One region of the Fundidesulfovibrio sp. YSD1 genome, then DNA from elsewhere that is predicted to be linked to it. Evidence: predicted binding sites of a transcription regulator. Region 1 holds the regulator's gene; each other region holds the start of a gene.
The links. Region 1 encodes sigma-54, which starts transcription at its own class of promoters, with help from an activator protein. Its sites were predicted from a motif close to CTGGCACGGNNNNTGCTT; they were not measured.

Region 1 (7,542 bases):
ACATCGAGGGCCAGCCCTTCCTGGAGGCCATCCGCCAGCTGCGCACGGACCTGGGCAAGGAGAACGTGCTCTACATCCACCTGACGCTGATCCCCTACATCCGCGTGGCTGGGGAGCTGAAGACCAAGCCCACCCAGCACAGCGTCAAGGAGCTTCGCTCCATCGGCATCCAGCCCGACATCATCCTCTGCCGCTCCGAGATCGACCTGGACCAGTCGCTCAAGAGCAAGATCGCGCTCTTCTGCAACGTGGACCCGGACGCCGTGTTCACCTCCGTGGACGTGAAAAGCATCTACGAGGTGCCCCTCAAGCTCTACGCCGAGGGCGTGGACCAGAAGATCGCCATCCTCCTGCGCCTGCCCGCCAAGAACGCGGAGCTCGACCCCTGGCAGAACCTGTGCAGGAAGCTCGCCCACCCCAAGGGCGAGGTGACCATCGGCATCGTGGGCAAGTACGTGGACCTCAAGGAGGCCTACAAGAGCCTGCACGAGGCCCTGGTGCACGGCGGCGTGGCCAACGACGTGAAGGTCGACCTGGTCTACGTGAACTCCGAGGAGGTCACCCCGGCCAACGTGGCCGAGCGCCTGGCGGGCATGGACGGCATCCTCGTGCCCGGCGGCTTCGGCTCGCGCGGCGTGGAGGGCAAGATCGCGGCCATCCGGTATGCCCGCGAGAACAAGGTTCCCTTCTTCGGCATCTGCCTGGGCATGCAGCTGGCCTGCATCGAGTTCGCGCGCAACGTGCTCGGCCTGCCCGAGGCCAACTCCGAGGAGTTCAACCGCCTGAGCCCCGACCCGATCATCTACCTGATGCGCGAATGGTACGACTTCCGCACCAAGAAGGTGGAGAAGCGCGACGTGGACTCCGAAATGGGCGGCACCATGCGCCTGGGCGCCTACCCCTGCGTGGTCAAGCCCGGCACCGCGGCCATGGAGGCCTACCAGGCCGCCAACATCGAGGAGCGCCACCGCCACCGCTACGAGTTCAACAAGGCCTACTTCGCGCGCATGGAGGAGAAGGGCATGGTCTTCTCCGGGCTCTCGCCGGACGAGTCCCTGGTGGAGGTTGTCGAGCTGCCCGGGCATCCGTGGTTTTTGGGCTGCCAGTTCCATCCGGAGTTCAAGTCCAACCCCATGAAGCCGCACCCGCTGTTCCGCGAGTTCATCAGGGCCTCCAAGGCCGCCCGCGAGGGCAAGTGAGGCGGCCCGTCAGGCCCGGCGTCAACCGCCGGGCCCTGGGCCTGGCCAGGTCCGTGAAGCTCCTCGTCCTGGACGTGGACGGGGTGCTCACGGACAACGGCGTCTGGCACGACGGGGCCTCGCAGCACGGCGTCGGCTTCAAGCGCTTCGGCGTCCAGGACGGCATGGGGCTCAAGCTCCTCATGCAGGCCGGGATCGAGGTGGCGGTCATCTCGGGGCTGGGCAACGTCCAGGCCGAGCACCGCATGCGCGAACTCGGCATCCGCGAGTTCCACGGCGGGCACCTGAAGAAGCTGCCCGTGTTCGAGGGCATTCTGGAATCGAAGGGATTGGAGGCCCAGCAGGCCGCCTACATGGGCGACGACTGGCTGGACGCGTCCGTGATGGCCCGCGCGGGCCTGCCCATGGCCCCCTCCGACGCCCAGCCCGAGGTGCTGCGCCTGGCCCAGTGGGTGTCGCGCAGGCCCGGGGGGCACGGGGCGGTGCGGGAGGCCGCGAGGTTCCTGCTCCTGGCCCAGGGCCTGCTTTCGGGCATCTGGGACCGCTGGTCGTGCTGAAACGGCCCCGAAAACGCCGCCTTGCTCCCCTTGCGACCTGCAAAACCGCCCGGCGCACCCTTGGGCCTTGCGGAGAAACCGCGTCAAGTCTTGCCACGTTCCCTCTTTTAGTGCATAACCGCCGTTGCCGATTAGGTGTTTCCGGCATTTTTCTTGCTAGCCCCTGAACCCGACCGAGAGGTACCGAGCGCGCATGGCTCTTGAGCTCAGACAGCAACTCAAGCTTTCGCAGCAACTGGTGATGACTCCGCAGTTGCAGCAGGCCATCAAGCTGTTGCAGCTCTCAAGGCTGGAGCTGGTGGAGACCGTCCAGAAGGAGATGCTCGAGAATCCCCTTCTGGAGGAGACCTACCAGGACGACGACCGGCCCGAGCCCACCATCGCGGAAGACTCCCACGCGCCGGACGCCACCCAGGAAGAGGGGGCCATGCAGCGCGAGCTGCTCAAGACCGCCGAGTGGGACGACTACATCGGCGACTTCGCCTCCACCTCCCGCCAGGCCACCGTGCGCGAGTACGAGGCCCCGGAGGAGGGCATGTCCTTCGAGGCCAGGCTTTCCTCCAAGCCCTCCCTGGAGGGCCACCTCGCCTGGCAGATCAATCTTTCGCCCTTCACGCCCGAAGAGCGCCGCGTGGCCGAGGGCATCGTGGGCAACCTGAACGCCCAGGGCTACCTGGGCGAGTCCGTGGAGGACATCGCGGCCGACTGCGCCGTGGAGCCCGCCATGGTGGAGAAGGTTCTCTACACGCTCCAGCGCTTCGACCCCGTGGGCGTGGCCGCCCGCACCCCGCAGGAGTGCCTGCTGGTGCAGCTGGAGGTCTACCGCTACAAGGACCCGGTGCTCCTGGAGATCGTCCGCGACCACCTGGAGGACCTGGAGAAGAAGCGCTACAAGCAGCTGGCCAAGAAGTTCAGGATCACGCTGGAGGACATCAAGGAATACCTTGAGATCATCCAGTCCCTCGACCCCATGCCCGGCTCGCACTTCAGCGGATCCGATCCCGTCTACGTGAGCCCGGACGCCTACGTGTACAAGTACGGCGAGGATTTCGTCATCGTGCTCAACGAGGACGGCCTGCCCAAGCTCCAGCTCTCCCCGTACTACATGGAGGACATGTCCCGCATCGGCACGGGCAAGGACAAGGACTACCTCCAGGACAAGATGCGCTCGGCCCAGTGGCTGATGAAGAGCCTCTACCAGCGCCAGCGCACGCTGTTCAAGGTGCTGGAATCGATAGTCAAGTTTCAGCGCGATTTCTTCGAGGAAGGCGTGACCAAGTTGAAGCCGCTGATCCTCAAGGACGTGGCCGACGACATCGGCATGCACGAATCCACCGTCAGCCGCATCACCACCAGCAAGTACGTGGCCACCCCCCATGGCATCTTCGAGCTGAAGTTCTTCTTCAACTCGGCCCTGGAGCTCGACGACGGGTCGAGCGTGGGCTCCGAGTCGGTGAAGGCGCTCATCAAGCAGCTCATCGCCGCGGAGGACCCGAAAAAGCCCGTCAGCGACGAGCAGATCGCGGACATCCTCAAGCAGAAGCTTCAGGTGAACATAGCCCGGCGCACCGTGGCCAAGTACCGCATGGCCATGGGCATCGAGTCCTCGTCCAAGCGCAAGGAAGTCCTGTAAAAACGCCGCATCGTCCAAAGCGGCCATTTCCGGAGGATATCATGAACATCGCTTTCCATTTCAAGAATTTCGAGCCGTCTCCCGGTCTGCGCGAATACGCTGGCAAGCGTTTCGACAAGCTCAACAAATATATGCCCAACGCCGAGAACGCCGAGGTCGTGGTCACCCTCTCCGTGGAGAAGACCCGCCAGATCGCGGACGTGGTCATCGACGCCGACGCCATGCACATCTCCGCCCATGAGCGCTCCGACGACATGTACTCCACCATCGACATGATCACGGACAAGCTCGAAGCCCAGATGCGCAAGATGCGCGAGAAGATGAAGGACCGCCGCAAGGCCGCCTCCGCCTCCGTGACCATGGGCGTGGTCAGCATGGCCGAGGGCAAGGTCAGCTCCATCGAGGAGTCCGACAAGTACAACCCGAAGCCCATGAGCGTGGAAGAGGCCGCCCTGCAGCTCGACGCCATGAAGTTCGAGTTCCTGGTGTTCTTCAACTCCGAGAGCGAGCGCATCAACGTGATCTACAAGCGCAAGAACGCCGACTACGGCCTGATCGACCCTGGAGTATCCCTCTGATGCGGCTGGGAGAGTTCCTGCGCAGGGATTTCGTGCTGGACGACCTCAAGGCCTCGGACAAGCCCGAGGTCCTGGCCGAACTGGTGGCGCCCGTGGCGAAAGCCTTCGCGGACGTGGACCCGAAAAAAGCCTTGAGGGTCCTGCTCGACAGGGAGAACCTGGGCACCACGGGCATCGGCGACGGCGTGGCCATCCCGCACGGAAAGATGGACTCCCTGGGGGAGATCGTCATCGTGGTCGGCCGCAGCAAGTCCGGGGTGGATTTCGAGGCCCTGGACCACAAGCGGTGCAGGATATTCTTCCTGGTGCTCGCCCCGGAACACGTGGCGGGCATGCACCTGCGCATCCTCGCGCAGATATCGAGGCTGCTCTCGGACGAAGGCTTCAGGGAGTCCTTCCTCGAAGCCCAGGACCAGGACGGCCTCTGGCGGGTACTGGCCAGCCATTCCTGATGGCGTGAAGCCTCGGGAAGGCGCGGCCGCTTCCGTCATGCAACCGGACCGATGTCGTGCTAGGAAGTCCCCGCCCGCGAAAGCGTGCGGGGACTTTTCACAAGGAGCTGGGCTATGCCGGGTGCTGGTGCCGACCTGCCGGTCGTCGTGATTTCGGGCTTGTCCGGATCGGGCAAGTCCACGGCGCTCAACGTCTTCGAGGACCTGGGCTATTTCTGCGTGGACGGGCTGCCCGCCAGCCTGATGCCCAAGCTCGTGAGCCTCTTCAAGGGCCAGGGGGCCAACCGCTACCGGGGCCTGGCCCTGGGCATGGACCTGCGCGAGGCCGATTTCGTCACGGGCTGGGAGCCGGCCATCGCCGATCTCAGGGCCGCGGGCGACTCGCCGCAGATCGTGTTCGTGGAGGCGTCCACCCAGGAGATCATGCGCCGCTACGCCACCACGCGCAGGCCCCACCCCTTCGAGTCCGAGGGCTACGGCCTGGGCGAGGCCGTGGAGGAGGAGCGCAGGCGCATGGCCCCGCTGCGCGAGGCCGCCGACCTGGTCATGGACACCACGGGCTTCTCCATCCACGACCTGCGCCGCCAGCTCCAGGACAAGTGGAAGTTCCTGGAAGGCCAGGGCCCGGCCATGAAGATCCACATCATGAGCTTCGGGTTCAAGTACGGCATCCCCACGGAATCCGACCTGGTCATGGACCTGCGCTTTTTGCCCAACCCGTACTTCGACCCGGAGCTCAAGCCGCTCTCCGGGCAGGACCAGGCAGTGGTGGAGTACGTGCTGGGCTCGGAGGAGGGCAGGACCTTCCTGCCCAGGCTCAAGGAGTTCCTCCTGGACCTGGTGCCCCGCTACGCGCGCGAGGGCCGCTACCGCCTGACCGTGTCCCTGGGCTGCACGGGCGGGCGGCACCGCTCCGTGGCCACGGCCGAGGCGGTTTTTGACACCTTGCGCAAGGCGGGTTACACGGTGTCGCTGGAACACCGCCATATAGAAAAAGGCTGATATTTCAACGATGAGCAAGATTACTCCGACCGACGCCCCCGTGGGCGTGGTCATCGTGACCCACACCGACTACGCCGAGAAGCTCCTGAAGGCGGCCGAGATGATCATCGGCCCCCAGCTGAACGCCAGGACCGTGGCCGTGGACGTGGGCGTGGACACGGCGCAGACCGTCAAGGAGCTCGAGGCCGCCATCAAGGCCGTGGACCAGGGCGGCGGGGCCATGATCCTCACCGACATGTTCGGCGGGACCCCCACCAACCTGGCCCTGTCGCTTTTCGGCCAGCACCGCATCGAGGTGGTCACCGGCGTGAACCTGCCCATGCTCATCAAGATCCTCTCCACCAGGACCAAGCCCCTGGAGCAGCTGGCCGCCGACGCCAAGAGCGCGGGCGTGCAGGGCATCGTGGTGGCGGGAGAGATACTGCGAAAGAAAGTGTCCGGGGAGTAGGCCGGTGTTCTGGGTGCGCATCGACAACAGGCTGGTGCACGGACAGATCATCGAATCCTGGCTGCCCTTCACCGACGCGCGCAACATCGTGGTGGCCAACGACGAGCTGGCCGCGGACGAGCTGCGCCAGCAGATCATGTCCATCGCCATCCCCCTGGGCGTGGACATCTCCTTCGTGAAGGTGGACGCCATAGGCGCCTACCTCGTCGGGCGCAAGCTCACGGACAAGGACGTGCTCGTGCTCTTCTCCTCCTGCCTGGACGCGCGCCGGGCCTTCGACGCGGGCCTGGGCTTCGGCACGCTCAACCTGGGCAACCTGCACTACGGCCCGGGCAAGAAGCAGGTCTGCCAGCACGTCGCCCTGAGCAAGGAGGACGAGAGCTGCCTGTCGTTTTTGCAGGGCAAGGGAGTGCACCTGGACTACCGCTGCATCCCCAGCGACCCGGTGGAAATCTCCTGAGCGCCCGGAGAACGGGGAGGGCGGCATGAGAGAGGCAGCGGGCTTTTCAATTCACCCGTTTTGGTGCATCCTCGCCTAAACGCTTCCCGGGAACGATCCATGGAACTGCAAGCGAACGCCGTCCTCTTCATCCTCGCCAGCGCTTTTTTTTTGCCCTGTTTTCCTGCTTCCGCTTCATAATCAACCTTCCCCTGCTTGACCGCCCGCTGACCGTGGGCTTCTTCTGGGGGCTCTTCAGCGGCGACTGGGCCACGAGCCTGGGAGTCTGCCTCTTCTTCGAGCTCTACTGGCTGGACCTCTTCCCGGCCGGGACCATCATACCGCCCAACGCCATCGCCTCGGCCCTGGCCACGCTCACGGTGATGCACATGTACTCGCTGACCGGACCGGCCGAGGCGGCCGTGATCATGCTCGCGGCCCTGCCGCTTGGGAGAATTTTTGCGCGCATCGAGCGCTACCACCGCCAGTACGAGAACGACGCCTACAACCGCCTGGTGGTCTGGGCCAAGCACCCGGAGAGGGGCAACGGCCCCCGCGCGCTCACGCGCCGGTCCATGCTGGTGATGCTGCCCGTGAGCGGTGCGGCCTTCGCCCTGGCCACCATCCTGCTCCTGGCCATGGCGCACGTGGTGCTCCCGCCGCTCTCCGCCGTCCTCGCGCCGCTTCCCCTGAAATGGCCGCACCTGTGGGTGGTGGCCAGCATCGGCGCGGTGCTCTCGCTCAGGCACAAGCCCGCCTACGTGCTTCTTGCCTGCGGGGTGGTGCTGGCCATCGTCACCAGGCTGGTGGTATAGGCCGGGGGCCGCGATGATGCCCCTTGGCAAGGGCGCTTCATTGTGATATTTTCCACAAGATCAATTTGCACATCACCTCAGGAGGGATTCGAACATGGCAGCGTACGTCGTTGGACACAAAAACCCGGACACCGATTCCATCGCCGCGGCCATTGCCGTTGCGGACCTGATGACCAAGCGCGGCATCGAAGCCGTGGCCGCCGCCCAGGGCAAGACCAACCCCGAGACCGACTTCGTGCTCGGCAAGTTCGGCGTGAAGGCCCCCGAGATCGTCACCGACGCCGAGGGCAAGAAGATCATCCTGGTCGACCACTCCGACCTGGCCCAGAGCCTGGAGAACCTCTCCAAGGGCGAGATCCTGGGCGTCGTCGACCACCACAAGCTGGGCGACGTGACCACCCCGAACCCGCTGGAAATGT
Region 2 (7,542 bases), 870 kb from region 1:
GTCACCGCGCTGCGGTCGCCCCCGGCCTCGCGGATCACGGGGGCGCTCTCGCCGGTTATGGCCGATTCGTCCACCGAGGCGATTCCTTCCACTATCTCGCCGTCCGAGGGGATGGTGTCCCCGGCCTCCACCAGCACGAAGTCGCCCCTGTGCAGGGCCTTGGCCGGGACGTGCGCGAAGGGCGCGCCGCGCCCCGGGTGCGTGAGCCTCTTGGCCGCCACCTCGCGCCTGAGTCCCCGCAGGGCCTCGGCCTGGGCCTTGCCCCGGCCCTCGGCCATGGCCTCGGCGAAGTTGGCGAAGAGCACCGTGGCCCACAGCCAGGCCGAGACCGAGGCCACGAACCCGAAGGGGGCCTCGCCGTGCCCGGCCCAGGCCTGGGCGGCCAGGCCCGTGGTCAGGATGGAACCCACGTAGACCGTGAACATCACCGGGTTGCGCGCCTGGCTGGCCGGGGCCAGCTTGCGCAGGCTGGCCGCGCAGGCCTGCCTGACTATGGCCGGGTCGAACAGGGGGCGTGCCTTGTCTTTCTTGGACATGACGGAAACCTCGCTATCTGAAGAGCGCCAGGTGCTCGGCCACGGGGCCGAGGGCGAGCGCGGGGACGAAGGTGAGCGCGCCCACCACCAGCACCACGGCCATGAGCAGGGCCACGAACACGGGGCCGTGGGTGGGCAGGGTGCCGGGGCCTTCGCGCAGGCGCTTCTTGCGCGCCAGCGACCCGGCCAGGGCCAGCACGGGGACGATCAGCCAGTAGCGCGAGCCGAACATGGCCACGGCCCCGGCGATGGTCCAGAAGGGCGAGGTGGCGGTGAGCCCGGCGAAGGCGCTGCCGTTGTTGTTGCCCATGGACGAGAACGCGTAGAGCACCTCGCTGAATCCGTGCGGCCCGGGGTTCGGGATGGCGTCGGGCGGACCCATCACGCTGGCCAGGGCCGTGCCCATCAGGCACAGGAAAGGCGGGATCAGGATCACCAGCGCGGCCATCTTGGTCTCGAAGGGCTCGATCTTCTTGCCCAGGTATTCGGGCGTGCGCCCGACCATGAGCCCGGCCACGAACACGGTGACCACCGCGAACACGAGCATCCCGTAGAGCCCCGAGCCCACGCCGCCGTAGACGACCTCGCCCAGTTGCATGAGGAGCATGGGCCACATCCCGCCAAGCGGGGTGAAGCTGTCGTGCATGGAGTTCACCGAGCCGTTGGACGCGGCCGTGGTCACGGCGGCCCACAGGGCGGAGCCCGCGACGCCGAAGCGCACCTCCTTGCCCTCCAGGCTGGGCGCGGGCGCGGCCCCGGCCTGGGTCAGGAGCGGGTTGGCCGAGGATTCCGCCTGGATCGTCAACAGGGCGAACCCGGCGAACAGGATGGTCATGGCCGCCAGCACCGCGAAGCCCTGCCGCCGGTCGCCCGCCATGATCCCGAAGGTGTGGCACAGCGCCGCCGGGATGAGCAGGATGGCCAGCATCTCGAGCAGGTTGGTCAGCGGCGTGGGGTTCTCCAGGGGATGGGCGGAGTTGGTGTTGTAGAAGCCGCCGCCGTTGGTGCCCAGCTGCTTGATGGCCACCTGGGAGGCCACGGGGCCGAGCGCGATGGTCTGTAGCGCCTGCGTGGCCGGTTCGGTCCTGGGCTTGCCGTCCTCTCCCAGGACCGGCCTACCAGAGCCGTTCAGCACGGGAGCTTCGTAGGCCACGGGCTCCAGGAGTTTGGCCGTGGCCGAGCCCTCCAGAGTCTGGGGCACGCCCTGCCAGATGAGCGCCAGGGAGAGCGCCACGGACAAAGGCAGCAGCACGTAGAGCGTGGACCGGGTGAGGTCGCGCCAGAAGTTGCCCAGCCTGTCGGTCTCGCGGCGCGAGAGCCCGCGGATGAAGGCGGCCATCACGGCCATGCCCGTGGCGGCGGAGACGAAGTTCTGCACGGTGAGCGCCGCCATCTGGGTGAGGTGGCTCATGGTGGTCTCGCCGCCGTAGGCCTGCCAGTTGGTGTTTGTGGCGAAGCTCACGGCGGTGTTCAGCGCCACGAAGGGGTCCACCCCGGGGAGCCCGGCCGGGTTCTCCGGCAGCACGCCCTGGAGGCGTTGCAGGGCGTAGGCCGCCAGGAGCCCCAGGGCGTTGAAGGCGGCCACGGCCACGGCGTAGGTTTTCCAGTCCATCTCCGCGTCCGCGTCCGCCCGGCACAGCCGGTAGAGCAGGCGCTCCACGGGGCCGAGCACGCGGCTCAAGCCGCAGGGCTGGTCCTGGTAGACCCGGGCCATGTACAGGCCCAGGGGCCAGGACGCGCCGAGCAGCAGGGCCAGGAAAAACAGATACTGGATGATGTCGGTGACGTTCATTCGAACCACTCCGGTTTGCACAGGGCCGCCAGCAGGTACACGAACAGGGCGGCCGTTATCGTCAGGGCCAGGGCGTCCATGGTCATTTTCCCTCCAGGCGGGAGATCGCGGCGATCAGGCCGAAAAGCCCGAAGACCAGGGCCAGGATGAGGGCGACGAGAAGGATGTCCATCGGTTCCTCCTTGGGAGTCGATGGAGCGAAGATAAGCAGGGGCGCGTAAAGAAGGTGTAAAGACCGGGGGCGGGGGCGTAAAAAAAGTGTTGCCGGGGAGAGGCTACGCCCCCCCCCGCAGCGCGCGCATCCTGCGCCAAAGCGTGGAGCGGCTCACGCCCAGGAGCCTGGCGGCCTCGCCCACGCGCCCGCCCGCCCCGGCCAGGGCGTCGCGGATGCGCTCCTCCTCGGGAGGCAGGCCCGGCCCGGGCTCGTCCCGGCCCTGCCCCGCCTGTGTTTGGGGCTGCGGGGCCTGATCCAGCAGGGTCCTCAGAAGCTCCGGGGTGACGGCGTGCTCGTGGTGCGTGGCCGCCACCCGGGCCATGACGTTCTGCAACTCGCGCACGTTGCCCGGCCAGGGGTGCGCGCGCAGGGCCTCGATGGCCCCGTCCGGCAGCGAGTACTTGCCGGGCCGCCCCGAGGCCTGGGCCAGGAAGCGCGCGGCCAGCTCCGGGATGTCCTCCGGCCTCGCGCGCAGGGGCGGCAGGCGCAGGCGCAGCACGTTCAGCCGGTAGAAGAGGTCGTCGCGGAAGCGCCCGTCCGCCACCAGCCTGCCCAGGTCCTTGTTGCTGGCGGCCACCACGCGCACGTCCACGTGGATCACCTGGTCGCTGCCCAGGCGCATGACCTTCTTCTCCTGGAGCACGCGCAGGAGTTTGCCCTGGGTGGAGGGCTCCATCTCCGCGATCTCGTCGAGAAATATCGTCCCGCCGTGGGCCAGCTCGAAGAGCCCGGGCTTGCCCTTCTGGCTGGCCCCGGTGAAGGCCCCGGGCTCGTAGCCGAAGAGCTCGCTTTCGAGCAGCTGCCCGGGCAGGGCGGCGCAGTTCACGGCCACGAACGGCCCGCCGCTCCTGGCGCTGGCGTTGTGCACGCCCTGGGCGAAGAGCTCCTTGCCGGTGCCGGTCTCGCCGTGGATGAGCACCGTGGCCGAGGTGCGCGCGTAGTCCATGCCCATGGCGATGGCCTTGCGCAGCGCCGGGCTCGAGCCCACCACGTCCTGGAAGCGCGAGCCCGCCACGTGGCCGGAGGCCATGATGCGCCTGCGCACCGTGGCCTCCATCTTCTGGATCTGACGCACGTCGTGGAAGGTGGCCACCGCGCCCACGGTCTCGCCGCCCACGGTGACCGGGGCCGCGCTGCACATGATCTCCTGGTCGAACACGCGCTTTATCTGCCCCGCCTCCTCGCGCCCGGAAACGAGCACCCGCTCCAGGCCGGACTTGGGCCAGACCTGGGCCACGGGCCTGCCCAGGGCGTCGGCCTCGGTCAGGCGCAAAAGCCTCACGGCCACGGGGTTGAACACCGTGACCACGCCCCGGCGGTCCACGGCCACGATGCCGTTGTCCGTGGAGGTGAGCACCGCGCGCATGAGGGAGCTCTTGGCCTTTTCCACGCTTCTGCCGTGTACGATGCGCTTGGCCTCGTTGACCGCGGCGAGGATGCCCCTCGGGCCTGTCTCCACCGGCTGGCAGGGCACGCCGAGCCTGCCCGCGATGAGCGCCATGATGTAGCCGCCCACCACGATGTCCGCCCCGTCGTCCCTGGCCCTGAGCACCGTGGAGGCGATGTCCTCCTCCTCGCGCCATTCGTAGGAGCGCACGTCCACGCCGAGCATGGCCCCGATCTCCAAGGCCCCGTCGGACATGGGCGGGAAGGCCACCACCGCCACGCGCCTGGCGCGCAGGCTGGCCTTGTGGATGGCCGAGAGCAGGTCGAGCCCGGAGGTGGAGACGTCCACCACGGAGAGGTCGGGCAGGGCCGCGCGGACGCAGCGCGCCGTGGCCCCGCGCGAGATGACCACCTCCACCCCGGCGGCGGCCAGGGTCCTGGCGGTGTCGGCGGCCCCGGCCATGAGGCCCTCGGCCAGGATCACGTCCGGGTGCTCGCGCACCAGGACCTGGCGGGCCGTCTCCAGCATACGTTCGTTCAGGGCGATAAAGGCGATGGTGTTCATTTGTTTCACTCGTGCAACATGATGAGACGTTTTAAGACAAGATGCAACATAATCGTCTCATCCGGAGCAGCCAAGTGTATAACATACTAAAATAATTCATTGATACTTCTGGAACGATTTCTGCTTTCCGGGCCTTGAGCATCCGCGACACGCCCAAGAACCGGCAAACAAAAGGAGCAGCACATGAAGTTGAACTGGAAGGCGGTCCTGCCCGTGATCGTCGGGGTGGCCCTCTGGCTCGTCCCGACGCCCCAGGGCCTGCAACCCTACGCGTGGCAATACTTCGCCCTGTTCGTGGCCGTGATCACCGCGCTGGTGCTGGAGCCCATCCCGGCCGCCGCGGCAGGGCTCATGGGCATCACCCTGGCCGCGGCCCTGAACCTCGTGCCCGCCCAGCCCAACGCCGCGCCCACCACCTCGGACGCCGTGCGCTGGGCCTTGTCCGGCTTCTCCAACAACACGGTCTGGCTCATCTTCGTGGCCTTCATGTTCGCCATGGGCTACGAGAAGACGGGGCTCGGCAAGCGCATCTCGCTCATCCTCATAAAAAAGCTCGGCAAGAGCACCCTGGGCCTGGGCTACGCCGTGGCCCTGGCCGACCTGACCCTGGCCCCGTTCACGCCCTCCAACACGGCGCGTAGCGCGGGCGTGATCTTCCCGATCATCAAGAACATCCCGCCGCTCTACGGCTCCACGCCCGAGAGCGGGGCGCGCAAGATCGGCGGCTACCTGATGTGGACCGCCCTGGCCACCACCTGCGTCACCAGCACCATGTTCCTGACGGCCCTGGCCCCGAACCTGCTGGCGCTCTCGATCCTCGAGAAGACCACCAAGATGACCGTGGGCTGGACCGAGTGGTTCACGGCCCTGGCCCCGGCCTGCATCCTCTTGTTCATCACCCTGCCGTACCTGATCTACGTGATCTATCCGCCCGAGATCAAACGCAGCGAGGACGCCCCCAAGTGGGCCGGAGCGGAGCTCTCCAAGATGGGCCCCGTCACCGCCAGGGAACTGATCATGGCCGGTCTGGCCCTGTTCGCCCTGCTGCTCTGGATCTTCGGGCCCAAGCTTTTCGACGCCACCACCGTGGCTCTCATGGCCCTGTCGCTGATGATCCTGACCAAGGTGGTCACCTGGGAGGACATCATCGGGCACAAGACCGCCTGGAACGTGCTCTGCTGGTTCGGAACCCTGGTCGCCCTGGCCGACGGCCTGGCCAAGGTGGGCTTCCTGAAGTGGTTCGCGGCCCTGGCCGCCGGGGCCATGTCCGGGTTCTCGGTCAACGCCCTGATGATCGCATTGGTGCTGCTCTTCTTCTTCATCCACTACATGTTCGCGAGCCTGACCGCCCACACCACGGCGCTCTTGCCCGTGATCCTGGCCACGGCCATGAGCATCCCCGGCATCCCCATGAAGACCTTCTCCATCCTCATCTGCGCCACCCTGGGCCTCATGGGCATCCTCACCCCCTACGCCACGGGGCCGAGCCCGGTGTACTACGGGTGCGGCTACATCACCCGCAAGGAATTCTGGACCCTGGGCTTCGTCTTCGGCGTGATCTTCATCGGCGCGCTGGTGGGCATCAACTTCCCCTACCTGCTGATGCTCGCGCCCTAGGCCCGGGCGGACTCATGGAGGCAACCGCATGAACGGGAAAATCACTGTCTTCGGCGCGGGAAACGTCGGCGGAGCCGTCACCAGGCGGCTCATCGAGCGCAAGCTCTGCAAGAAGGTGGTCCTGGTGGACCGCAACCCGGGCAAGGCACAGGGCGTGGCCCTGGACATCCTGGAGGCGAGCCCCGTGGACCTGCTCGAACCCGTGTGCATCTCCGGCGAGGACCTGGAGCAGAGCCGCAACTCCGAGATCGTGATCATCACGGCCGGGGCCACGCGCAAGGAGGGCATGACCCGCGACGACCTCCTGCGCATCAACGCGGACATCGTGCGCGAGTGCGTGTCCAAGGCCGCGCACTTCAGCCCGTACGCGTTCTACATCATCGTGAGCAACCCGCTGAACGTCATGTGCCACGTGGCCATGCGCGCGGGCCAGATACCACGCACCCGCGTGACCGGAATGGCCGGGGTGCTGGACGCCTGCCGCTTCCAGTACTTCATCTCCAAGGAGCTCAATGTCTCGGTGGAGAACGTGCACGCCATGGTGCTCGGCGAGCACGGCGAGGACATGGTGCCCGTGCCGCGCTACTCCACCGTGGCGGGCGTGCCCATCACGGAGCTTCTGCCCCCGGAGAAGATCGAGGAGCTGGTCAGCCGCACCCGCGACGGCGGGGCCGAGATAATTAGGCTCATGCAGACCAGCGCCTTCTACGCCCCGGCCTCGGCCGTGACCCAGATGGTCTCGGCCGTGGTCATGGACAAGAAGAAGATCCTGCCCTGCGCCACGCTGCTCACCGGCGAATACGGCATCAACGGGGCCTTCGTGGGCGTGCCCGTGAAGCTCGGGGCCAACGGCGTGGAGGAGATCAGGCAGATCGAGCTGACCGGCGACGAGAGCCAGGCCCTGGCCAGGAGCGCCGAGAAGATACGCAAGCAGCTTGAGACGATAGGCGAGGCCTGCTGAGGGCCTTGCCCCCAACGCGCTCCATGGGCGCACAGACAAGTAGGAGGAGCTTGCGAATGGACAAGCAAGAGGCCCGGCGGTCCCTGACCGGCATCATGGCCAGATTCACCGGATACGTGGGCAAGCGCCTGCCCCAGGACGTGCTGGACAAGCTGGCCCAGCTGCGCGAGGGCGAGGACAGCCCCTTGTCCCGCGTGGTCTACGACTCCATGTTCGACAACCTCGAGGCCGCCGACAAGCTCGACCGGCCCTGCTGCCAGGACACCGGCGTGATCCAGTACTTCGTGCGCGCCGGGGCGAACTTCCCGCTGCTTGGCGACCTGCCCGGCATCCTGGCCGACGCCGTGCGCCAGGCCACCAAGGACGCCCCCCTGCGCCACAACGCGGTGGAGACGTTCATCGAGAAGAACACCGGCGACAACACCGGCACCCGCGTGCCCTGGATCGACTGGGAGATCGACGGCGACGGCG
Region 3 (7,542 bases), 1.5 Mb from region 1:
GCACCTTGTGGAAGCGCCCAAGAAGCGGCCTCGCGTCCCAGACGTCGCCCGCGGTGAGCATGTCGCGGATGCGCGTGGAGCTGACCACGGCGTCCTCCACCAGCACCGGGGCCAGGCGCTCGACCATGAAGCCCGCGTCGCGCCCGATGGCGCTCAGGGTCTCGAAGTCGCCCTTGCGGCCCTTGCCGAAGGCCCAGTCGTGCCCGACGATGAGCTCGCGCATGCCCAAATCGCGCAGCAGGCAGTCGCGCACGAAGTCCTCTGGCTCGATGGAGGCGAAGGCGCGGGTGAAGGGCAGCACCAGACAGGCCTCGATGCCGGTCTCGGCGATGAGTTCCAGCTTGACGTCCGGGGTGGTCAGGCGCGGGGGCACGTTCTTGCCCAGGAGCACCGCGCGCGGGTGCGGCTCGAAGGTGACGGCCAGGCTGACCACGTTCAATGCCTTGGCGCGCTCGCGCACGCGGCCGAGAAGCTTCTGGTGCGCCAGGTGCACGCCGTCGAAGTTGCCGATGGTCAGGCAGCTGCCGTTGAGGACGCCTTCGAGTTCGTCGAAAGTTCGGGCTACGATCATTGGAGGTTCCTGAGGTGGGCTAATGACCCGCTGGTGGTTACTCCAAAGCGCCCCGAGCTTCAAGAAAGGAAAATTTTCAAGAAATCAAAAAAAGTTCTTGCCAACCACCCCCACCCGAGATAGATGTCTCTTCCCGCGCCGAAGTGGTGGAATTGGTAGACACGCTAGGTTCAGGGTCTAGTGGGGGCAACTCCGTGGAGGTTCGAGTCCTCTCTTCGGCACCAAGGAAGCAAAAGGCTGGGCAGAAATGCCCGGCCTTCCTTGTTTTTGAAGGCCGGAACCTCTTCAAGAGTGGCTCTGACGGCCTGAATCATCAGCGGTGGTACACATTGGTGGTCCACAACCGCGCTCGCCCCTGCCCACTGAGGGGCGTGTGGACACTTCTCCCCGCTTGGTACAGCGCGATGGGGCGCTTCGCTTCAGGATCAGAGTCCGTGACGCCCGGACGCGCATCCGCCTGAAACCCTCTTCACTCTCCGGGCCTTCTTCTGTTTCTCCACCCCGCGCATCTTGATGCGCCCTGAAGCCTTTGCTAGATGCCATCTAGCTGGATGCAACCGCTTGCGGTCCTCTTTTGAGTCGCGCCGCCGCCAGGGGCTATTCCATTGATCAAGTCCGGCGCGCGGCCGGTCATTTCCATGGGCCGCCACTGGAAGAGGCCCGCAGGACGCCTCTCCCGGCCCGGCCGGAACAGGGCGCAAGAGAAACCGGGGACGTTTTAAAGGGGTGGTCATGAAGAAATGGCATGTGCTCGCAACGCTGCTTCTCGCGCTGTCGCTGTCGGCCTGCGCCAAGCCCGCCAGCAGGATGGCCGCGCTGGAGCCCGGGATGAGCAAGCAGGAAGTGGTCGACGCCCTGGGCAAGCCCAGCAGCGTGAGCTACGACAAGGACACCGAGACCCTGTATTACGCTGCGGTGGACTGGCCGTTCAACGTCGTCGCCGAGCGCTACCGCGTGGTGCTCGTGGACGGCAGGGTCGTCTCCTACGGAAAGGACGAGGCCTCGGACTGGTAGGCCCCGCGCCCCGCCACCTCAGGCGCGCGAGCGGCGGATGCCCAGGACGACGCCGGCCAGGGTCAGGGCGATGCCGGCCGTTTCCGCCAGGCCCGGCAGGCGGCCCTCCAGAAGGTAGGCCAGGGCGAGCCCGGAGAGGGGCCAGAAGACGATCAGCTGCCCGGCAAGCGAAGCCGGGAGCATGGCGCAGGCGCGGTTCCAGAGCGCGCCCCCGCCCCAGGACGCCACGAGCCCCAGCACCAGCGAACCTGCGACGAAAGCCGCGAGGTCGCGCGGGCCGGGAGGCGGCGCGCTCGCAAGCGCCACCGGCAGGAGCGCGGCGGACATGAGCCCCAGCACGATGCCCACCACGCTGGCCCAGTGAATGGGCCGGATCTCGGGGTGGTCCTTGAGGAACATCAGGTTCGCCACCAGGTACCAGGTCAGGCAGCCCAGGGACGCAAGCGACAGCCCGAGCCCCAGGAGCACCGGGGCGGCGGAAGCCTCCCCCGAGGCCAGGTGCAGGCCGTGCCGGGCCACGTTCAGCGCGGCCAGGCCCGCGAAGATGAGCGCCAGCGGCACGGCGAGCCGGAGGAAGGGGTATTCGCGGCGGCGCAGGTTTCCGTAGAGCGCCACGCTGACCGGGCTCGTGCCCATGATCAGGGCGGGCACGGCCGGGCCGATGAGCTGGATGGACTCCACCAGCAGCAGGTAGGCCAGCATGTAGCCGGAGAGCCCCAGGAAGAAGGCGGAGCGCCACACGGCCCAGCCGAGCGGCGGGAAGCCGCAGCGCCTGCCGCGACGGTAGAGCACGACGGAAAGGGCGGCGTAAGAAAAGTAGCGGCCCAGGGTGATCTCCAGCGAGCTCCACCCCGGCAGCATGGCCGGGATCACGAAGGACATCCCCCAGAGCGTGGCGGCGGCGACGCCAAGGAAAAGGCCCTGGTTTGCGGCTCCGTTGCCGGTGGACATGGCTGGCTTCCCCTCAATTCTTCTGCTCGAGCGAAGGGCGCAATATTCCCGCCCCCCGGGAAATGCAAGCTCCCCGCCCCGGCTTCGACCCCTCGGGATCGAGGGAAACGAAGCCCTCGACGATCATCCTCCGCAACCAGTTGTAAACATTTCTTAAATCCTCCCGTCGGAGTTCCTTACAAAAGCATTGTTTGCGTGAAATTTCACATGAGATTCTGAGCTGATAGCGAGGCATGCTTATTGCTTATTCGATTTCCTGGTCATACAAATCAATATACCGGGAGAGTATGGAAATGAAACGGATTTTCTTCTCGATGCTGCTTTCGCTCGCCTTCCTCGGAAACGCCTTCGCCGCCACCATCGACTTCAACAACCCTGATCTTTCAGCCTGGTACACCGACCGCAAGGCCCCGGCCGTGTTCGAGACCGCCATGTTCGACGGCGACAACCGCCTGCGCATCGGCATAAACGGAGCCGATGCCGGAGCCGACAGCTTCTACAACTACCAGGGCAAAAAAATCGATGTGAACGCCGACATATTTAAGCTGGGCGTCACGGCCGACCTGTACGTCGATTCCTCCTGGGGCGACGCCAACGTGGGCATCTGGGCCACCACCTTCGACTCCCTGAACGCCGTGGCCGGTTACCCCATCGTGGCCTGGCGCAGCAGCGCATCCGTGGCCGCCGGCTTTTACGCCTTCGACTACTACAACGGCGGCTGGATCACCCTGGGCACCGGCTACTCCGAGGACGCCTGGCACAACATCACCATGCGCTACTCCGGCGGCAGCATGGACTACTACGTTGACGACGTGCTGCTCTACGCCTTCGCCGACCCCTGGCAGGACGGCACCTTCGGCAACATCATCCTGAACTCCTACAACTTCGGGCAGTCCTTCGACGTGTACTGGGACAACGTGGGCACCGTGCCCACCCCCGAGCCCGCCACCCTGCTGCTCACCGGCGCGAGCCTGGCCGGGCTCTGGGGCGCGCGCAGGCGCAAGGCCGCCTAGCCGGAACACGCCTTTCCTGAACGCAAGGGCCGCCCGCGCATCACGCGCGGGCGGCCTTTTTCCATGCCCGGGGCCACTGGACCGCCGGGCGCGCCTGGGGTACATTCCGGGGCACGCCGCTTCAAGCGAAGAGGGCATCATGACCCGCTCCTACCCAGTCGACACCTTCTGGCCGCAGCTTTCCCTCGCCTTGCTTGCCGTCGCGGCGGCGGCCGTCGTGCGCATCGCCTTCCTGGGCCAGCTGGGCCCCCGCATACCCTACGTCACGTTCTTCCCGGCCGTGATGTTCGCGGCGCTGCTGGGCGGCTCGGCCAGCGGGCTCATCGCCACGGCCGCTTCCGCCCTGGCCGCCATCTGGCTGCAGACCATGGGCCAGCCCTTCCTCTTCGTCCGGGAGGACTGGCTGGCCATGGGCGTGTTCGTGCTCTCCTGCGTGGCCCTCTCCTGGTTTTCCCAGGTCCTCCACGGGATGCGCCTGCGCGCCGCCGAGGCCGACGCCCTGCGCGGGCTAGTGGCCGAGCGGGATCAGGCCGAGGAGGCGCGCAGGCGCGGCGAGGAACTGCTGCACGAGATCGGCAGGATGGCCCGCGTGGGCGGCTGGGAGCACGACCTCGCCACCGGCAAGGGAGCCTGGACCCGGGAACTCTACCACATCCTGGAGCACGAGGGCGGCGAGCCCCCTGGGCCCGGCGAGCACCTGGACTACTACCCGCCCGAAGACCGCGAAAGGCTCGCCCTGGCCATGGGCGCGGCCGTCTCGCACGGCAAGCCCTTCGACCTGGAGCTCCAGGGGTTCACCCTCAAGCGCCGCCCCATCTGGGTGCGCGTCATCGGGCGGCCCGTCTTCCAGGACGGCAGGTGCGTGCGCATCTTCGGCTCCCTCCAGGACATCTCCGACCGCAAGCTCGACGAGGAGCTCCTGCGCCGGGCCAACCAGGAGGCCCAGGCCGCCAGCCGCTCCAAGAGCGATTTTTTGGCCAACATGAGCCACGAGATCCGCACGCCCCTGACCGCCATCCTGGGGCTCACCGAGCTGTGCAGGCGCGTGCGCGACCCGGAGAAGGTCGAGGCCAACCTGGGCATGATCGAGGACTCCGCCCGCCTGCTCCTGGCCATCGTGGGCGACGTGCTGGACATCTCGCGCATCGAGGCGGGCAAGCTGGCCCTGGAGGACTTGCCCTTCGAGCCCCGGCAGGTTCTGGAGAAGACCCTGGACGCCCACCGCCTGGCCCTGCGCGGCAAGGACGTGGACCTGAACATCGACGTGGCCGAAAACGTGCCCAGGCTCTTGCGGGGCGACCCCGTGCGCCTGGGCCAGGTGCTCGGCAACCTGGTGGGCAACGCGGTGAAGTTCACGCGGATGGGCTTCGTGCGCGTGCGGGCCGAGGCCGCGCCCGAGGACGCCGAGGGCCGGGTGGAGTTGCGCATCACCGTGTCGGACACGGGCATAGGCATCCCTCCGGAGTTGCACGCGGCCGTGTTCGACTGCTTCCGCCAGGCCGACTCCACCTTTTCCAAGACGCACCAGGGCGTGGGCCTGGGCCTGGCCATCTGCCGGGAGCTCACCGCGCTCATGGGCGGGCGCGTCTGGGTGGAGAGCGAACCGGGCAAGGGCAGCTCCTTTCACTTCACGGCCCGTTTCGGCGTGGAGCGGGCCTCCCCCGGGGAGGCCGCGCCCGAGGCGCCGCGATGCGGCGAGAGCCCCGCGCCGCGCCGGGTGCTGGTGGCCGAGGACAACCCGGTCAACCGCCACGTGTTCGAGCAGTCGCTCACGGCCATGGGCCACGGCGTGGCCACGGCCCGGGACGGCCGCGAGGCCCTGGACCTGCTCGCGCGCGAGCCCTTCGACCTCGTGCTCATGGACGTGCAGATGCCGGGCCTGGACGGCGTGGAGACAGTGCGCAGGCTGCGCGAGGGCGCCTGCGGGGAGCGCGCGGCCAGGACCCCGGTGATCGCCCTCACGGCTTACGCCATGGCCGGGGACAGGGAGCGCTTCATCGCCGCGGGCATGACCGACTACCTCTCCAAGCCCGTGAAGCTCGACGCCCTGGCCGAGGCCGTGACGCGCCACTGCGGCGCGGCCCCCAGGCCCGCGCTGGCCATGGCGGCCCTGCTGCCCGAGGCCGTGGCCTACATCGACGCCCGGCTGGCCCTGGCCCGCGAGCGCCTCGCCGCCGGGGACCTGCCGGGCGCGGCCATGGCGGCGCACGATATCAAGGGCACGGCCATGGGCCTGGAGCTGGCCGGGCTGGTGAAGCCCGCCTCCGCCTTCGAGAAGGCCTGCCGCGAGGCGGACGCGGCCCTGGCGGAAGTGCTCGCGGCCGAGGTCGCTTCGGCCCTGGACGCCGCCCGAGCCGCTCTTTGACGCCGGGGCCGCGATGCCCTAAGTGCTTGCGCCCATGAGCACCATCGTCACCCTCAAGGACGCGGCCAAGTCCTACGGCGCGCGCACCCTCTTCTCCGGCATCGGCATCACCGTGGGCCAGGGCGAGCGCGTGGGCCTGATCGGGGCCAACGGCTCGGGCAAGTCCACCCTGATGCGCATCCTGGCGGGCATCGAAAATCCCGACTCCGGCGAGCGCACCCTGCGCAAGCAGGCCAGGCTCTCCTACATGGCCCAGCGCGACGAGTTCCCCGAGGGCGTGAGCGTGGAGCAGGCCGTGGCCGCTCCGCTGCGCCCGCTCATCGGGCACGGGCTCGGCGAGTCCGAGGTGTACGCGCGCGTGGGCGAGGCCCTGAGCAGGGCCGGGTTCACCGACTTCGCCCAGCCCGCGTCCGGGCTCTCCGGCGGCTGGACCAAGCGCCTGGCCCTGGCCCGCGCCCTGGTCACCGAGCCCGACGTGCTGCTGCTCGACGAGCCCACCAACCACCTGGACCTGGACTCCGTGCTCTGGCTCGAGAAGCTTCTGTCCCAGGCCCGGTTCTCCTTCGTGCTCATAAGCCACGACCGCTGCTTTTTGGAGAACGTCACCAACCGCACCGTGGAGCTGGACAAGGCCTACCCGGGCGGTTTCCTGAGCGTGGACGGCCCCTACAGCGTGTTCCTCGAGAAACGCGAGGAGTTCCTGGCGGCCCAGGCCGGGCTCGAGCAGGCCCTGGCCTCCAAGGTGCGCCGCGAGGTGGAGTGGCTGCGCCGGGGGGCCAAGGCCCGCACCACCAAGGCCAAGGGCCGCATCGAGGAGGCCGGGCGGCTCATGCGCGAGCTGGACGCCACCCGCGAGCGCAACGCCCAGCGCGGCCGCGCCGGGATCGACTTCGCGGGCACGGCCCGCCAGACCAAGCGGCTGGTCACGGCGGAGGGGCTTTGCAAGTCCGTGGGCGGCCATGCGCTGTTCACGGACCTGGACCTCGTGCTCTCTCCGGGCCTGAAGCTCGGCGTGGTGGGGGCCAACGGCAGCGGCAAGAGCACGCTTCTTCGCGTGCTCGCGGGCGAGGAGAAGCCCGACGCGGGGAGCGTCTCCCGCGCGCCCGGGCTGGCCCTGGCCTATTTCGGCCAGAACCGCGAGCAGCTGGACCCGGAAGAGAGCCTGCGCCGGGCCTTCGCCCCCCACGGCGACGCCGTGGTCTACCAGGGGCGCTCCCTGCACGTGGCCTCCTGGGCCAAGCGCTTCCTCTTCCGGCCCGAGCAGCTGGACCTGCCCGTGGGGCTCCTCTCGGGCGGGGAGCAGGCCAGGCTCCTCATCGCCAGGCTCATGCTCAGGCCCGCCGACGTGCTCATCCTGGACGAACCCACCAACGACCTGGACATCCCCACCCTGGAGGTGCTGGAGGAGAGCCTGGGCGAGTTCCCCGGGGCCGTGGTCCTGGTGACCCACGACCGCTACCTCCTGGACACCGTGTCCACGGTGCTCCTGGGCCTGGACGGGTCAGGCGGGGCCGTGGCCTTCGCGGACTACGCCCAGTGGGAGGAGTTCCGCGCCGCCCAGGGGCGCGAGGAGCAGGCGGCCAAGGCCCAGCGGCGCGAGGCCACGCCCCGCCAGCCCAGGCAGGAGC

Region 2: the regulator sigma-54 is predicted to act here: its motif matches at 4,602-4,619, upstream of ACZ5V4_RS14100 (anion permease).
Region 3: the regulator sigma-54 is predicted to act here: its motif matches at 2,765-2,782, upstream of ACZ5V4_RS07610 (PEP-CTERM sorting domain-containing protein).

The regions. Positions count from the first base shown of each region.
Region 1 covers NZ_AP043666.1:148,438-155,979, forward strand. Annotated here, with positions in the region: gene ACZ5V4_RS00775 (CTP synthase) at 1-1,199, shown strand, start outside; gene ACZ5V4_RS00780 (KdsC family phosphatase) at 1,196-1,756, shown strand; gene rpoN (RNA polymerase factor sigma-54) at 1,950-3,389, shown strand; gene hpf (ribosome hibernation-promoting factor, HPF/YfiA family) at 3,431-3,967, shown strand; gene ACZ5V4_RS00795 (PTS sugar transporter subunit IIA) at 3,967-4,419, shown strand; gene rapZ (RNase adapter RapZ) at 4,534-5,421, shown strand; gene ACZ5V4_RS00805 (PTS sugar transporter subunit IIA) at 5,432-5,869, shown strand; gene ACZ5V4_RS00810 (PTS sugar transporter subunit IIB) at 5,874-6,329, shown strand; gene ACZ5V4_RS00815 (PTS sugar transporter subunit IIC) at 6,509-7,123, shown strand; gene ACZ5V4_RS00820 (manganese-dependent inorganic pyrophosphatase) at 7,218-7,542, shown strand, end outside.
Region 2 covers NZ_AP043666.1:3,022,709-3,030,250, forward strand. Annotated here, with positions in the region: gene kdpB (potassium-transporting ATPase subunit KdpB) at 1-536, opposite strand, end outside; gene kdpA (potassium-transporting ATPase subunit KdpA) at 550-2,328, opposite strand; gene ACZ5V4_RS14090 (potassium-transporting ATPase subunit F) at 2,325-2,414, opposite strand; gene ACZ5V4_RS14095 (sigma 54-interacting transcriptional regulator) at 2,604-4,493, opposite strand; gene ACZ5V4_RS14100 (anion permease) at 4,677-6,110, shown strand; gene mdh (malate dehydrogenase) at 6,139-7,071, shown strand; gene ttdA (L(+)-tartrate dehydratase subunit alpha) at 7,128-7,542, shown strand, end outside.
Region 3 covers NZ_AP043666.1:1,615,014-1,622,555, forward strand. Annotated here, with positions in the region: gene ACZ5V4_RS07590 (bifunctional riboflavin kinase/FAD synthetase) at 1-571, opposite strand, end outside; tRNA gene ACZ5V4_RS07595 (tRNA-Leu) at 709-795, shown strand; gene bamE (outer membrane protein assembly factor BamE domain-containing protein) at 1,304-1,585, shown strand; gene ACZ5V4_RS07605 (DMT family transporter) at 1,604-2,536, opposite strand; gene ACZ5V4_RS07610 (PEP-CTERM sorting domain-containing protein) at 2,830-3,549, shown strand; gene ACZ5V4_RS07615 (ATP-binding protein) at 3,689-5,914, shown strand; gene ACZ5V4_RS07620 (ABC-F family ATP-binding cassette domain-containing protein) at 5,949-7,542, shown strand, end outside.